DNA from 3 places in the Bradyrhizobium sp. UFLA05-89 genome. Region 3 is predicted to be linked to each of the others. Evidence: predicted binding sites of a transcription regulator. Region 3 holds the regulator's gene; each other region holds the start of a gene.

Region 1 (3,253 bases), on a different contig from region 3:
TGAAGGCGGCCTGACAAAGCACTGGCCCGACGGCGAGCAGATGTCGATCTACGACGCCGCGATGAAGTATCAGCAGGAGAACGTGCCGCTGGTGGTGTTCGCCGGCGCCGAATACGGCAACGGCTCCTCGCGCGACTGGGCGGCGAAAGGCACACGTCTGCTCGGCGTTCGCGCCGTGGTCTGCCAGAGCTTCGAGCGCATCCATCGCTCCAACCTGGTCGGCATGGGCGTGCTGCCGCTCACCTTCGAGGAAGGCACTTCCTGGCAGTCGCTTGGCCTGAAGGGCGATGAGAAGGTCACGCTGCGCGGCCTCGTCGGCGACCTCAAGCCGCGCCAGAAGCTGACCGCAGAGATCGTCTCGGCCGACGGCTCGCTGCAGCGCGTTTCGCTGCTCTGCCGCATCGATACGCTGGACGAGCTCGACTACTATCGCAACGGCGGTATCCTGCACTACGTCCTGCGCAAACTCGCGGCGTAAGCGCGGATTTGTGAACTATGGCTCACTGCGAAGTGAGTAGAACGTTAAGCGAAGGCGGCCTATCAAGGGCCGCCTTTGTTCGTTTGCGGTATGTTCCAGATGGGCTCGTCCGGGCAGAGATCTTCGTCTCGGACGATGCGGAGCGCACTGCGCGCGCAGGATTTGTCCGTAAGACTACGGTGACCAACTCGCAATGAGATTTCCCCTCGACATCAGCTAAAGTGTGCAGCGTTCAACATGACAATGATGGCCTCTAATCTGATTTCGCGATGGTCCGGTGCGATCTGGTCAGGTGCACTGGGCGTCTGCGCGATCATCGCGGTCATCCGTCCTGCCCACGCCGATCCCCGCGCGGTCGTCGAACTCTTCACCTCTCAGGGCTGCTCGTCCTGTCCGCCCGCCGACAAGATCATCGGTGAACTCTCGAACGATCCCTCGATCATCGCACTCAGCATGCCGATCGATTACTGGGATTATCTCGGCTGGAAGGACACGCTGGCGGATTCACGCTTCTCGGCGCGACAGCGGGCCTATTCGCGCATGCGCGGCGACCGCGAGGTTTACACGCCGCAGGTCGTGGTCAACGGCTCGGCGCATGTCATCGGCAGCGACCGCGCCGGCATCGAGAGCGCGATCGCGAAGACTGCGAAAAGCGACACCGTGATGAGCGTGCCGGTGTCGATGTCTCTCGCAGGCAAGCAGCTCAACGTCTCGGTGGCGGCGAGCAAGGAGGCAGCGGTCTCGCATGGTGAAGTCTGGATCTGCTCGATCACCAAAGCGGTGCCGATCTCGATCGGACGCGGCGAAAACCGCGGGCAGCAGATCACTTACCACAACGTGGTGCGTAACCTGCTGAAGGTCGGTGACTGGAACGGCACTTCGGAAAGTTGGACTGTGCCGCTGGAGAACCTATCGCGCGAGGGCGTCGACGGCGCGGTGGTCTATGTCCAGGATGGCAGTCGCGAGAAGCCCGGGCCCATGCTGGGCGCAGCGTACACGTCGCTGCATTGATCTCGTAGCTTCGAATTTTTCCTGACAAGCGGTCTCTCTGGATCCTCATGGTGAGGAGGCGCGCCAGCGCCGTCTCGAACCATGTAGGCCGCGCTGCCGCACCCGGGCCTTCATCCTTCGAGACGCCGCGCAAGGCGCGGCTCCTCAGGATGAGGGAACGCAGAACCATCCCGACACAACAAAAAAGGACCAACTCGCGTTGGTCCTTCCTTCGTGCGAACAGGCCCGATCCCGACGACCCCGGGGGGCTGGGGGCTGAGGAATCCGGAACCGAAAGGACCGGGCCAACGCACACGAATCTTTTCGCAATGCAGGGCGGCAGGCGCTAGGCGGAAAAGAGGCGAGACTATGATTCCTGCTAACGATCCCGTGACGGTATGTCGCGAGCGAGTTCCACAGCCAGGAGGTGTGTTTGCGGCGCGATGTGCAGCCGCGCGGTTGGCGCCTCTTGCGGCCGGCCGCGGTTGGCGCAATCATGTAACTGTCATGATCCGCGGGGCGAGGACGCTTTCGCGACCGCCGGTCATCCGTCAACGCCACAGGAGGCGCTTCGCATGAGTCTGATGTCGGAGGATGCCGATCCGAGCGAGCAGCGCGCAGTGGCGCGTAGCGCCGCTGCGGGTTCCCAACCGAGCCGGGTGACGTTCAACCGGCTCGAATTGCATCGCATCCTCAACCTTTATGGCCGCATGGTCGCCGACGGCGAGTGGCGGGACTATGCCATCGACTTCCTGAAAGACCGCGCCGTGTTCTCGGTCTATCGCCGCGCCTCCGAAGTGCCGCTTTACCGCATCGAGAAAGACCCGCGGCTCGCGCGCAAGCAGGGCATGTACAGCGTGATCTCGGCGACCGGCCTGATCCTGCGCCGCGGCCACGAGCTCGATCGCGTGTTGCTGGTGATAGATCGGAAGCTCGCGGTGGTTTAGCCGCTCGTGCAGCCGCCGTAGCGTTGCTGCGTAGGGTGGGCAAGGGCGCTCTTGCGCCGTGCCCACCAGTTCTGTCTCCCGGATTTTTGACACCAGAGGTGGGCACGCTCCGCTTTGCCCACCCTACGAATCCGGGCCTACTTCTCCGGCACGCTCGTTGCGCCCTCGCCGAGGTCGCGCTGCATCATCACCGTGTCGAGCCAGCGGCCGAACTTCAGGCCGACATTGGGATGCGTGCCGATCATCTTGAAGCCGGCGCTGGTGTGCACGCCGATCGAGCCGGCATTGGCGGAATCGCCGATCACGGCGATCATCTGGCGGAAGCCGCGCGCCTCGCATTCGACGAGCAGCCGCTGCAACAGCGCCGAGCCGATGCCGCGGCGATGGAATGACGGCTCGAGATAGATCGAGTTCTCCACCGTGAAGCGATAGGCCGGCCGCGGCCGGTAGGCGCCAGCATAGGCGTAACCGGCGATGCGGCCATCGAGCTCGGCGACGAAATAGGGATAGCCGCCATCCGTCAGTGCCTTGTAGCGGCGCGTCATCTCGGCGAGGTCGGGCGGTTCGAGCTCGAACGTCGCGGTGCCGTGGCGCACGGCGTGCTCGTAGATGGCGGTGATGGCGGGAAGGTCGGCCTCGGTTGTGGGCCTGATTTCAGGTGCGGACATGGAGGTAGCTTAAAGGCTCCGCGCGTTTGCCGAAAGAGCGAAGCCGCTTTCGCCTTTCGCGGGTGATGACAGTGGGTGTGTGGCGTGCTCCTAGCCAAACAAAAACCCCGGCCTTGCGGCCGGGGTTCGTGTCGTTCACTCGTCTCAGAGCCTAGTCGCGCTGGCCGAGG
Region 2 (3,253 bases), on a different contig from region 3:
GCCTCCCAGGTATGGTTGGCAGCAAATTCGACGCAGGCCTGCCTCGAAATGTCGAGCGCCGCGAGGCAGGCGCTGCGCAGATCCTCATCCAGCACGCCGACCGGCGCATCGCCGATCACGTCACGCGGCCCCTTCACCGGGAATGCCGCCACTGGAAGGCCGCTCGCCAGCGCTTCGAGGAGCACGAGGCCAAAGGTGTCGGTCCGGCTCGGAAACACGAAGACATCCGCGGCCGCATAGATTTCGGCCAGCGCCTCGCCGTGCTTTTCCCCCAAGAAGATCGCCTGGGGATAGGCCTGCTCAAGGCCGGCGCGCGCCGGTCCGTCGCCGACGATCACCTTGGTGCCGGGCAGATCGAGGTCGAGGAACGCCTCGAGATTCTTCTCTACCGCGGTTCGGCCGACGCAGAGGAACACCGGCGCGGGGAAGCAGAGATCGATGGCGCGGGGATAGAACAGCTTGTTGTCGACGCCGCGCGGCCACAGCACGACATTGTCAAAGCCACGTTCACTGAGCTCGCGCGCCAGCGCCGGGGTCGCCGCCATCACGGCGCGGCTGGACGCGTGGAAACGGCGCAGCGCCCGCCAGATCAGCGAGCCCGGAACCGGTACCCTGGCGCGGACATATTCGGGGAAACGGGTGTGGAAGCTCGTCGTGAAAGGCAGCTTGCGTTGCCGGCAATAGCGGCGGACCATGAGGCCGATCGGCCCTTCGGTCGCGATATGGATGCTGTCGGGGCCCGCCTCCTCGATCAGCTTGGCAATCCTCGCCGGCCGCGGCATCGCGAGCCGCACGTCGCGATAGCTCGGCATCGCGAAGGTACGGAACGATTGCGGGGTGAGGAAGCTGAACTCGACGTCCAGCGCCTTCGCAGCGTCAGCGAGCTTGGTCAGAGTCCGAACCACACCGTTGACTTGCGGGTGCCAGGCGTCGGTCGCGACCAGGATGCGCATCATGCGGCTCTTGCCGCGACCTGTGGAACGGCCGCAGGCTTCTGCAACTGATCTGCCCAGGTGATGATCTCGAAATGGCCGTCATCGTGCTCGACCAGCGCGGTGCAGCTCTCGACCCAGTCGCCGCAGTTCATGTAGCGGATGCCGTTTTCGTCGCGGATCACGGCGTAGTGGATGTGGCCGCAGATCACGCCGTCGGCGTCATGGCGACGTGCTTCGGCGGAGAGCGCCTGCTCGAACGCGCCGATATAGTTGACTGCGTTCTTGACCTTCTGTTTGGCCCATTGCGACAGCGACCAATAGGGCACGCCGAACATGCGGCGAAAGAAGTTGACGAAGCGATTCATCTGGATCGCGAAGTCGTAGGCCTTGTCGCCGAGATGGGCGAGCCAGCGCGCGTTCTGCACCACGAGGTCGAAGATGTCGCCGTGGATGACGAGATATCGCTTGCCGTCCACACCAGTGTGGACGGTGTTCTCCACGACGTCGATGCCGCCGAAATGCGTGCCGTAATAGTTGCGCAGGAACTCGTCGTGATTGCCGGGTACGTAGATGACCTTGGCACCCTTGCGCGCCTTGCGCAGCAGCTTCTGGACGAGGTCGTTATGCGATTGCGGCCAGTGCCAGCTCGATTTCAGCGCCCAGCCATCGACGATGTCGCCGACCAGATAGATCGTATCGGCGTCGTGGTAGCGCAGGAAGTCTAGCAGGAGGTCGGCTTGCGAACCGCGGGCTCCGAGATGAACGTCGGAGATGAACAACGTGCGAAAGCGCCGCTCCGGGCTCTCGTCACTCACATCGTAACTTCCCATGCGCCAGCCTGTAACAATATCCCGTGACAGGGGGATGACCGGTTGAACCTGTGAGGCACCCTCAGATACGAATCAAACCTTGCCTCGCCCTCTTCGCGGATATCAGCCGCATGCGACAATCAGGCGACATGGCCCCCGCAGAGGCCTCCGCAAAACTCCGGGAACCCCTAGGTTTATTGGTTAACGCCGGCTGGCCGCCGCCATCGCGGCCGAGGTCAATAGTATTTGTGGAAATGATGGATCGGCCCGTGGCCGTGACCGACGCTGAAGCGGTCGGCGGCGGCAATCGCCGTACTGATCCAGGCCTTGGCATCGCGCACGGCCGTAGCGAGGTCCTCGCCCTTGGCAAGCCCTGCTGCGACGGCAGACGACAGCGAGCAGCCAGTGCCATGGGTGTTTTGGGTCGCAACCCGCGGCGCGGCGAGCGCGATCACGCCGTCCGCGCTGACGAGATAGTCGATGCTCTCGGCGCCCTGCCCGTGCCCGCCCTTGATCAGCACCGCGCGACAGCCAAGCGCGAGCAGGCGGCGCCCCTGGCTCTCGATCCCGGCCTCGCTCTCTGCTACCGGCTCATCAAGCAGCGCGGCTGCCTCGGGCAGGTTCGGCGTGATCACCGATGCAAGTGGCATGAGCCTTGTGCGCAATGCCTCGACGGCCTCTGCCGCCAGCAGCCGGTCGCCGGAGGTTGCGACCATCACTGGATCGAGCACCACATGCCGTGGCGACCATCGCACCAGGCTGGAGGCGATCGCATCGATGCTCGCGGCCTGCGCCACCATGCCGATCTTGACCGCGTCGACATCGAGATCGGAGAACACCGCATCGATCTGCGCGGTCACGAACCCGGCGGGCACCGCATGAATGCCGGTCACGCCTTTGGTGTTTTGCGCGGTCAGCGCCGTGATCGCGGAGGCGCCGTAGACGCCGAGCGCGGCGAAGGTCTTCAGGTCGGCCTGGATGCCGGCGCCGCCGCTCGAATCGGAGCCGGCGATGGTGAGCGCTATGGGCGTCGTCATGGCGCGGCTTTCGGATGGATCGGGGCCATGGTCTGTCCTAACGCGCATACCCGGGACCAGCAAGCTTGCTTGCGCCACGAGGCCAGCAAGTTCGCTTGCTAAAGCCGGCCGATTTTGGCCTATTAGCCGCCAAATCATGCCTTCGGAGCAACCGCGATGGTTCCTTTCTTCGTTCAGATCAAATGCAAGCTCGGCCAGTCCTACACGGTCGCCAACGCGCTCGCCGAAGCCGAGATCGCCTCCGAGATCTATTCCACGGCCGGTCACTATGATCTCCTGGTGAAGTTCTATGTCGACAAGGACACCGACATCGGCCACTTCATCAACGAGAAGGTACAGGTCCTGCCGGGCATCCAGGACACCCTCACCATCATCACCTTCAAGGCGTTTGGCGGCCGCTAGCCGCCCAATCTCACCTCTCCCGCAGGGAGAGGTCGGATCGCATCGAAAGATGCGGTCCGGGTGGGGGGTT
Region 3 (3,253 bases):
CGGCGCCGGAATTGCAGAAGAACACGAAGTCCGCAAAGCTCTCGTTGCAGAGCCTGACCGCGAGCTTCTCACCGTCCGGGCTCTGGAACAGGTTCGACATGTGCCAGAGCTTTGTCGCCTGCTCCTGCAGAGCCCCGACCAGATGCGGATGCGCGTGACCGAGCGCATTCACGGCGACGCCCGACGTGAAATCGAGATAGCGCTCTCCATTGGTTGCGACCAGCCAGCAGCCTTCGCCGCGCTCGAAGCCGAGCTCGGCCCTGGCGAAAACGGGAAGCAGATGCGTCGCGGCGCTCTTGGTCATGGCGGTCACTTGGATGTTGGGGCCGGCTGAGGCTGCCTTGCGCAGCGCATCATTGACCTGCCCGGAAAACGAAACGTGCCGCCTTTTAAGGGCGGCACGTGTCACCATTTTATGCTTGGAAAAACCGCTGTCAATGCCGCCAGAAGGCCCTGCAAGGCGCCTGACCCGTAGTCTTGCGGTGGCGATTTTGAGTTCTTTTAGCGACGGAACATGTGGACGCGGAGCCGCAGACTCTTGCGCGGGAGTCACGCCATATTGTAGCGTTTACCGTGTCAGATACGACATCTCGTGCAGCAGTTCTGATCCTCTTAGTCCTCATGTACCGGCGTAACGTTCAGGTGCGTTTTTCGCGCCCGGCGAGCCTTAAGGGATTCTGGGGGCACGGGTTTTTCGAGGCTTAGACATCGCCACGCGGCCCCAAGGATTGGCAGGCGCGCGGCGAAGGGAAGGGTGCAATGACGGTTTTGACCTGGTCCGACGATCGCGTCGAGCAATTGAAAAAGCTCTGGGAAGCCGGGCTTTCGGCCAGCCAGATCGCTGCCGAGCTCGGGAATGTGACGCGCAACGCCGTAATCGGCAAGGTGCACCGGCTGGGCCTGTCCGGTCGCGCCAAGAGCCCGTCCTCGGCGGCTCCCCGGCCCCGCAAGGCGCGCCCCGCACAGCACATGATGCGGGTGAGCCGCCCGATCTCGCGCGGCAACACCGCCCTCGCCCAGGCCTTCGAGGTCGAGGTCGAGCCCGATCCGATCACCTACGACAACGTCGTTCCGATGAGCCAGCGCCTGTCGCTGCTCGAGCTCAACGAGGCGACCTGCCACTGGCCTGTCGGCGATCCCTCGAGCCCGGATTTCTTCTTCTGTGGCGGCAAGTCGCTCTCGGGCCTGCCCTACTGCGCGCAGCATTCGCGCGTCGCCTACCAGCCGGCGGCGGACCGCCGACGCGCACCGGCCAAGCCCGGCACGCGCTGAGGTCATCAGCGCGGGGGGCTGGCCGACGCGCAACGATGGTTCAACAAATTGGATGTCGTCCCTGCGAAAGCAGGGACCCATAATCCAGGGCGCAGTTATTGCGCGGGAAGATCACTCCGAGTCTTCGCCAAACCACTCCCCGTGGTTATGGGTCCCTGCTTTCGCAGGGACGACATCGGAGAATGTGGCGGCAGCCCGCTGGATCACCGCTGCCACCTGCAAACCTTAAGTCTGCTCCGCCTTCGCGAAACGATCGTCCAGCGCGTAGCCGGCGCCACGGACGGTGCGGATCGGGTCCTGCTCGCGGCCGAGATTGAGCAGCTTGCGCAGACGGCCGATGTGGACGTCGACGGTGCGCTCGTCGATATAGATGTCACGGCCCCAGACGCTGTCGAGCAGCTGTTCACGCGAGAACACCCGGCCGGGATGCTCCAGGAAGAACTCCAAGAGGCGATATTCGGTCGGGCCGAGGTCGATCGGCCGTCCGGAGCGCGCGACGCGACGCTTCTCGCGGTCGAGCTCGATGTCGCCGTAGGCGAGTATGGTCGCAAGCCGCTCGGGGCTTGCACGCCGGAGCAGGCCTTTCACGCGCGCGAGCAACTCAGGTACCGAGAACGGCTTGACGATGTAGTCGTCGGCGCCGGTCGCAAGCCCCCGCACCCGCTCGCTCTCCTCGCCGCGTGCCGTGAGCATGATGATCGGCAGCTGCTTGGTCTCGGGCCTGGCGCGAAGCCTGCGGCACAGCTCAATGCCGGACAGGCCCGGCAGCATCCAGTCGAGCACGATCAGGTCGGGGATATGCTCCTTGAGGCGGGTGTCGGCGTCATCGCCGCGCATCACCGTCTCGACATCGTAGCCGTCGCCTTCGAGGTTGTAGCGCAATAGCTCGGTCAGCGCTTCCTCGTCCTCAACAACCAGAATGCGTGCGCCCATGGCGTCGTCGCTCCTTAAGTGTTCGGCACGGTCGTGGCGAAGGTCGTCATGTCGCCCTTCGGGCGCTTGTCGGCGATGGCCTGACCTTCGATCATGTAAAAAACGGTCTCGGCGATGTTGGTCGCATGGTCGCCGATCCGCTCGATGTTCTTGGCGCAGAACATCAAATGGATGCAGAACGAGATGTTGCGCGGATCCTCCATCATGTAGGTGAGGAGCTCGCGGAACAGCGAGGTGCAGATCGCGTCGACCTCCTCGTCGCCTTTCCACACCACCATCGCCGCCGGCAGGTCATGCGCGGCATAGGCGTCCAGCACCGACTTCACCTGCTGCTGCACGAGGTCGGTCATGTGTTCCAGGCCGCGGAACAGCTTTAGCGGATGGAAATCGGTCTCGAGCGCGGCGACGCGCTTGCCCATGTTCTTGGCAAGGTCGCCGATCCGCTCCAGATCGGTCGCGACGCGCATGGCGCCAACGATCTCGCGCAAGTCGACCGCCATCGGCTGGCGGCGCGCGATCGTGAGCACGGCGCGCTCCTCGATCTTCTTCTGGAGCGCGTCGATCTCGGCGTCGGTTGCCACCACGCGCTGGCCGAGCGCGACGTCACGGCGGATCAGCGCATCGACGGAATCGACGATCATGCGCTCGGCAAGGCCGCCCATCTCCGCAACGAGCCGCGTGAGCTCTTGCAGGTCGGTGTCGAAGGCCTTTGCGGTATGTTCAGAAGCCATTTCCTGTCTCCTCAGCCGAAGCGGCCGGTGATGTAGTCTTGGGTACGCCGGTCGCTGGGCGACGTGAAGATCTTGCTGGTCTCGTCGAACTCGATCAGCTCGCCGAGATACATGAAGGCGGTCTTGTCCGAGACGCGCGCCGCCTGCTGCATGTTGTGGGTGACGATCGCGATCGTGTAGTTCTCGGCGAGCTCCTGGATAAGCTCCTCGACCTTAGCGGTCGAGATCGGATCGAGCGCCGAGCAGGGCTCGTCGAACAGGATCACCTCGGGACGCACCGCCACGGTGCGGGCGATGCAGAGACGCTGCTGCTGGCC

Evidence for each region. The regulator PhoB, encoded in region 3, activates phosphate uptake and scavenging genes when phosphate is short. The targets are predictions, from matches to a motif close to TGTCATNNANCTGTCAT.
Region 1: SO139_RS18110 (DUF2794 domain-containing protein) is a predicted target of PhoB. The motif match lies at 1,961-1,977, and genes of this name have one in related genera.
Region 2: SO139_RS36280 (UDP-2,3-diacylglucosamine diphosphatase) is a predicted target of PhoB. The motif match lies at 1,789-1,805, and genes of this name have one in related genera.

What each region holds. Positions count from the first base shown of each region.
Region 1 is NZ_JBANBA010000031.1:9,721-12,973, forward strand. It holds gene acnA (aconitate hydratase AcnA) at 1-478, shown strand, start outside; gene SO139_RS18105 (DUF1223 domain-containing protein) at 716-1,489, shown strand; gene SO139_RS18110 (DUF2794 domain-containing protein) at 2,044-2,415, shown strand; gene SO139_RS18115 (GNAT family N-acetyltransferase) at 2,553-3,083, opposite strand; gene SO139_RS18120 (Bax inhibitor-1/YccA family protein) at 3,235-3,253, opposite strand, start outside.
Region 2 is NZ_JBANBA010000105.1:8,855-12,107, reverse strand. It holds gene SO139_RS36285 (glycosyltransferase family 4 protein) at 1-953, opposite strand, end outside; gene SO139_RS36280 (UDP-2,3-diacylglucosamine diphosphatase) at 953-1,765, opposite strand; gene thiD (bifunctional hydroxymethylpyrimidine kinase/phosphomethylpyrimidine kinase) at 1,981-2,781, opposite strand; gene SO139_RS36270 (Lrp/AsnC ligand binding domain-containing protein) at 2,938-3,183, shown strand.
Region 3 is NZ_JBANBA010000016.1:94,322-97,574, reverse strand. It holds gene SO139_RS11595 (aspartate aminotransferase family protein) at 1-304, opposite strand, end outside; gene SO139_RS11590 (GcrA family cell cycle regulator) at 760-1,272, shown strand; gene phoB (phosphate regulon transcriptional regulator PhoB) at 1,498-2,205, opposite strand; gene phoU (phosphate signaling complex protein PhoU) at 2,220-2,936, opposite strand; gene pstB (phosphate ABC transporter ATP-binding protein PstB) at 2,948-3,253, opposite strand, start outside.